Regions from separate parts of the Clostridium subterminale genome, predicted to be linked through region 2. Evidence: predicted binding sites of a transcription regulator. Region 2 holds the regulator's gene; the other holds the start of a gene.

Region 1 (3,438 bases), on a different contig from region 2:
TATTGATACCTACTTGGATTTCTGAAACATCTGAAGTTAGTTTAGCAACTGCCTCTATTGCATTGATATAAACAGTTCCACCACCTGCAACGATACCTTCTTCAACTGCAGCTTTTGTAGCAGCAAGAGCATCTTCTATTCTTAATTTTTTCTCTTTTAATTCTGTTTCAGTAGCAGCACCAACTTTGATTACTGCAACTCCACCAGCAAGTTTTGCAAGTCTTTCATTTAATTTTTCCTTATCAAATTCAGAAGTCGTATCTTCCATTTGTTTCTTAATTTGATTTACTCTAGATGCTATATCTTCACTCTTACCTTTTCCATTTACGATAACAGTATTTTCTTTAGTAATTTTAACACTATCAGCTTTTCCTAACATATCGATAGTTGCATCTTTAATGTCGTATCCTAATTCTTCTGAAATTACTGTACCTCCTGTTAATATAGCTATATCTTCAAGCATTTCTTTTCTTCTATCTCCAAAGCCAGGAGCTTTAACAGCAACACATGTAAATGTTCCTCTTAATTTATTAACTACTAAAGTAGCTATTGCTTCACCTTCAACATCTTCAGCGATTATTAAAAGTTTTTTACCTTGTTGTACTATTTGCTCAAGAATTGGAAGTAATTCTTGGATATTAGATATTTTCTTATCAGTTATTAAAATGTATGGATTATCAAGTACAGCTTCCATCTTATCTGTGTCAGTTACCATATATGCACTTAAATATCCTCTATCAAATTGCATACCTTCAACAACATCAAGTTCTGTTCCCATTGTTTTAGACTCTTCTACAGCGATAACACCTTCGTTACCTACTTTATCCATCGCTGTAGCTATTAGAGCTCCAACTTCTTCGTCTGCTGCTGATATTGCTGCAACTCTTGCTATGTCTTCTTTTCCATCTACTTGTCTAGAGTATTTCTTTATTTCTTCAACTGCTGTATCTACAGCCATTCTTATACCATTTCTTAATAACATTGGATTTGAACCAGCTGTTACGTTCTTAAGTCCTTCTCTTATGATAGCTTGAGCAAGTACTGTAGCAGTTGTAGTTCCGTCTCCAGCTACATCATTTGTTTTGTTTGCAACTTCTTTTACAAGTTGTGCACCCATATTTTCATATGCATCTTCAAGTTCTATTTCTCTAGCTATTGTAACACCATCATTTGTTATAAGTGGTGAACCAAATTTTTTATCTAATATAACATTTCTTCCTTTTGGTCCTAAAGTTACCTTAACTGTATCTGCAAGTACATCTACACCTCTTTGCATAGCTCTTCTTGATTCTTCTCCGAATAAAATACTTTTAGCCATATTCATTTACCTCCTATTATATGTGAATTTTCCAGCTTAACATTTAAATTGTTTTCTTTAAACTTATAAGATATATTACTTAGGCATCTGAAAATAAATAACAAATCAAAGATGGGAAGTATATTTTGAGTTAGACAAGGAGACAGGTTCCACAGATAGTAGCACTATCTAAGGGTTCTGTTGACGCAGTATAACACAAAATAAACGAGCATTCTGACTTATTTATTTTTTTAAGATGACTTATTCTAAGATTGCTAATATATCTTCTTGTTTTAATATTATATATTCTTGTCCTTCGAATTTAACTTCTGTGCCTGCAAATTTAGAGAATAATATTTTATCTCCTACTTTGACTTCCATCTTAATTTCTCTTCCATGAGAGTAAGTTCCTGGCCCTACTGCAACGACTTCTGCCTCTTGTGGTTTTTCTTTTGCAGTACCTGCTAGAACTATTCCCCCTTTAGTTATTTCCTCAGATTCTAATCTCTTGATTACAACTCTGTCGCCTAATGGTCTGATATTCATAAAAAACCCTCCTATTGTTTATTATTTATATAATTTTTTTATTTATCACTACTTATTAGCACTCACAATCATTGAGTGCTAACTACAATATAATAATATATAATTATTATTTTATAAGCAAATCTTTAATTCTAATAGAACCTCGTAAAATAAGCAAATATTTGAAAATATCTCACTCATGGTAATATTTTCTCTTATTTTCTCTTATTTTTGCCTTTATGCTTTAAAGCTCTATGAAAAAAGTCTATAATCTTATGTCCTCTTAATATTCCTACTAAAAATAAGACTCCTGATATTATACCTATAATTATCATAGATACATAATCTCCACTATGTATACCGTGACCGAACATGGCAGATGTGATAATCCATGGTAATCTACCTGCAGAAGAATATAATATGAAGTCACTTAAGGTTACATTTGATATACCAGCTACATAAACTAGTATATCTTTAGGTATTCCAGGTATAAAGTATATTACAAAGATAACTATATTATTACTTCCAGCATCTAATATCCTCTTCATCTTAGTTAAATTATTTTTTTCAATAAGTTTATTTATATATCTTTTTCCGCATAATTTAGCTATAAAATATGCAACTACACTTCCAAGAATTATTCCTACAGCAGAGGCAATTCCACCTACTACTGGTCCAAATATGTATCCACCTGCTACTTGAACAACTTCTCCTGGTATAAAGAATATTATTACTTGTATCATTTGGAGTACTACAAATGCAATTATACTATAACTTCCAAAGGATAGTATTAATTTTTTTAATTCTTCCGGATCTCTAAAAACAGTGAATTTCTTAGAAAATTCCCAATATGCTATTATTAATACTACTACAACTATAGTCCATATTAATCCATTTATTACATACTTTTTTATCTTATTTTTATTCTCCATTCCTTTCCCACCTTGTATACCCTTAGTTTATAAGCTGTTTTCAGGCATCTGAAAATAAATAACAAGTCAAAAATGGTAAGTATATTTTGAGTTAGACAAGGAAACAGGTTCCGCAGATAGTAGCACTATCTAAGGGTTCTGTTGACGCAGTATAACACAAAATTAACAGATTTCTTAGTTTCTTCGAAGCTTAGAAATCGTTATCCAGGGACGTAGCAGCTCTTTACTCCCACTTTGAAGAAGATGGGAGTATTAGAGCTGGTAGTCATCAGATAAACGAGCATTCTGACTTATTTATTTTTTGAAGATGCCTTAATATATTTTTCATGAATAAGTTTATATATCTTTTAAATCTTCATATATAAATATTAGTCTATCTTTATATTATTTTCTCTTGCATAGTAAAATAAATATTGCTGTGCAAATCCAGATAAGCTACCAAACTTTTCTCTTGCAAACTGTCTTATCTTAGGTAACGATACATCTGGTGCCACATAAAAGAATTGCATTGCTCTTTTTACCCACACATCCACTGGGAATGCTGAATATTTCCCCATAGAAAATAGCATTATGCAATCTGCTACCTTAGGACCTACTCCATTAAAGTTTTTAAGGCCTTCATGGCATCCATCATCATCGCTTAGCTTTATTTCATTTAAGTCATAGGTGCCACTACTCAAATCT
Region 2 (3,438 bases):
ATTATAGAAGAAGGAACTAAGTTTTCTAATCTTTATGAAAAGGATAAATTAATTTTACCTAGTGAAGATGTGGAGAGAGATATGTATGCTGAAGCTATTAACTTTTTAGAGGTACAAGGATATCATCAATATGAGATTTCAAATTTTGCAAAGGAGGGATTAGAGTGTAAGCACAATAAAATATATTGGAATTTAGAAAGTTATATTGGTTGTGGTTCATCTTCTCATTCCTATGTCAATGGTGTTAGGTATAGAAATGAAGAAAAAATAGAAACCTATATTATGTCTATGGAAAATAAAAAGTCTGCAGTGGTGGAGAGTAATGCAAATTCCTTAAAGGATGATATAGAAGAGTTTATGTTCCTAGGATTAAGAAAAATAGAAGGCATTAGCATAGAAGAATTTAATAGAAGGTTTAATATCTCCGTTTTCGAAAAATACAAAGAAGTTATAGATAAGCATGTAAAGTTAAATTTATTAATTTTAAAAGGAGATAGACTATTTCTTACTAAAAGGGGGATAGAGCTCAGCAATCAAGTAATGGTGGATTTTATCCTATGACTACCACCTTCTAACACTCCCATCTTCTTAAAAGTGGGAGTGAAGAGCTGTTACGTGCCTGGATAACTATTTCCCATAAAGGACAACGACTTCTAAGTATCAAAAATACTCATACTGAGAACCCTGTTAATTTTGTAAATAATTTATGAATCATATTGACATTAAATTTTATAAATGATATATATTAAATATAGTCATTAGCACTCGTAAGTAGTGAGTGCTAACAAAGAGGTGATAAGATGGATATGGATGAAAGAAAGATTAAAATCTTACAGGCTATAATAAATGATTATATAACTTACGGAGAACCTGTAGGTTCAAGAACCATATCTAAAAAATACGATTTAGGAATAAGTTCGGCGACTATTAGAAACGAAATGGCTGATCTTGAAGAAATGGGATTTTTAGAACAACTACATTCATCCTCTGGAAGACGACCTTCTGATAAGGGTTATAGACTTTATGTAGATAGACTTATGACCCCTAGCAGACTTACAGAAGAAGAGCATGAAACTATAAGACATGACCTGATAAAGGACACATCTATTAGTGAAATAGATAGTATTATTAAGGGTGCTATAGACGTACTTTCTAATATTACTAGACTAACTTCTGTAGTGAAAGTTGCTCCTGTTAAAAAGTCTAGTATTAAGTATATAAAGTTATTAGCTATAGAAAACAACATAATTTTATCTACCATAATAACAGACAATGGCAATATAAAAAATAATACTATTAGAGTAACAAATCCAGTAGATGATAATAAGCTAATAAAAGTCAATAATGCTCTTAATAGACTACTTGTAGGAATTAGCATAGAACAAATAACTTTAGATTTCCTTGTTAATTTAAAAAATGAATTAGTTGGTTACGAAGAGATATTTGATAGTATAATTCCTGTACTTCATGAAACACTAGTGTTGGGAGATTCTGGTGAAATTTATACTAAGGGTGCTACAAATATATTTAACTATCCTGAATATAATAATATCGATAAAGCAAAGGCGTTTTTAGGATTAGTAAATAATGAAGAAAACCTAAATGAAATTCTTAGCAAAGGAAATAAAGATTCTTTATTTATTAGTATAGGAGAAGAAAACTTTGTAGAGTGTGCTAAGGAGTGCAGTATAATCACTGCTAGCTATACTTGTAATGGCCGTATCATGGGTACTATAGGAGTTATAGGACCTACAAGAATCCATTATGATAGAGTTATAGCTGTTCTTGATACTGTGGTTAATGAGATAAACGACAAGATTTCTAGCATATATGATCCAGATTAACTATGGGTTTATATATATTCAAAATTCAAAGTAAATGAGATAAGCATTTAGATTGGAGGAAAGAGCATTGCAAAATAATATGGAAGAAAACCAAGAGCTAGATAAAAAAGATATGGAAGATAATGCGGATGAAGTTTTAGAAAATGACCCTTCTGAAAAAATTCAAAATGAAGAGGAAAGCACTTCCGGTGAAGAAACCTCAGAGGTTAAAGAGGAAGATGAGAAGGAAGATGAAATGAAAAAATTCAGAAATCGCAAAGAAGAAATTAAAGAGCTAAAAGAAGAAAATGATTCTTTGAAAGATAAATTATTAAGAACTGTCGCTGAATATGATAACTTTAGAAAAAGAACTTCTAAGGAAAAGGAAAATATATATACAGAGGCCTGTGCTGATGTATTAAAGGAAATACTACCGGTGTTAGACAATTTAGAAAGAGCTGTTGCAGTAGATGGTAGTGCAGAAGATCTTAAAAAAGGTATTGAATTAACTATAAATCAGTTTACAGCTTCCTTTGAAAAGCTAGGAGTTGAAGAAATCTCATCTGATGGAGAATTTGACCCTAACTTCCACAATGCAGTAATGCATGTAGAAGATGAAAACTTAGAAAAAAATCAAGTAGCTGAAGTATTCCTAAAGGGATATAAAAAAGGAGATAAAGTATTAAGACATAGTATGGTTAAAGTAGCAAATTAATCTATGCTTTAGAAAAGTTGCAATCATTAATTAAAAATAAATGTATATAGTAAATTAGAACAAATTAAATGTATTAATTTATAGGAGGAAATTACAATGGCAAAAATAATAGGAATTGATTTAGGAACAACAAACTCTTGTGTATCAGTTATGGAAGGTGGAGATCCAGTTATAATACCAAATTCAGAAGGTGCTAGAACTACTCCATCAGTAGTATCTTTCTTACAAGATGGTGAAAGACTTGTTGGTCAAGTAGCAAAAAGACAATCAATAACAAACCCAGATAAAACTATAATCTCAATTAAAAGAGAAATGGGAACAAATCATAAAGTAAATATAGATGGAAAAGAATATACTCCACAAGAAATATCAGCAATGGTACTTCAAAAATTAAAAGCTGATGCTGAAGCTTACTTAGGAGAAACAGTTACAGAAGCTGTTATCACAGTTCCAGCATACTTCAATGATAGCCAAAGACAAGCAACTAAAGATGCAGGAAGAATTGCAGGTCTTGATGTTAAGAGAATTATAAACGAGCCAACAGCTGCATCTCTTGCTTATGGTCTTGACAAAATGGATACAAACCAAAAAATATTTGTATATGACCTTGGTGGTGGTACTTTCGACGTATCTATCTTAGAACTTGGAGATGGAGTTTTCGAAGTTAAATCTACAAATGGAGATACTCGTCTTGGTGGAGATGACTTTGACCAAAAAGTTATGGATTATATAGCTGAAACTTTCAAAGCTTCTAATGGAATTGATTTAAGAAATGATAAAATGGCACTTCAAAGATTAAAAGAAGCTGCTGAAAAAGCTAAAATAGAATTATCATCTTCTACTCAAACAAACATTAATCTTCCATTCATCACAGCTGATGCTACAGGTCCAAAACATATA

What was found. The regulator HrcA, encoded in region 2, represses chaperone genes, less so after heat shock. The targets are predictions, from matches to a motif close to TGTTAGCACTCNNNNNNNNNGAGTGCTAACA.
Region 1: a site for HrcA is predicted at 1,897-1,927, ahead of groES (co-chaperone GroES). Genes of this name have one in related genera too.

Annotation. Positions count from the first base shown of each region.
Region 1 covers NZ_BAAACI010000007.1:560,598-564,035, forward strand. Annotated here, with positions in the region: gene groL (chaperonin GroEL) at 1-1,318, opposite strand, end outside; gene groES (co-chaperone GroES) at 1,559-1,843, opposite strand; gene ABDZ93_RS16185 (TVP38/TMEM64 family protein) at 2,038-2,754, opposite strand; gene ABDZ93_RS16190 (DNA-3-methyladenine glycosylase family protein) at 3,123-3,438, opposite strand, start outside.
Region 2 covers NZ_BAAACI010000001.1:802,746-806,183, reverse strand. Annotated here, with positions in the region: gene hemW (radical SAM family heme chaperone HemW) at 1-561, shown strand, start outside; gene hrcA (heat-inducible transcriptional repressor HrcA) at 807-1,844, shown strand; gene grpE (nucleotide exchange factor GrpE) at 1,912-2,538, shown strand; gene dnaK (molecular chaperone DnaK) at 2,635-3,438, shown strand, end outside.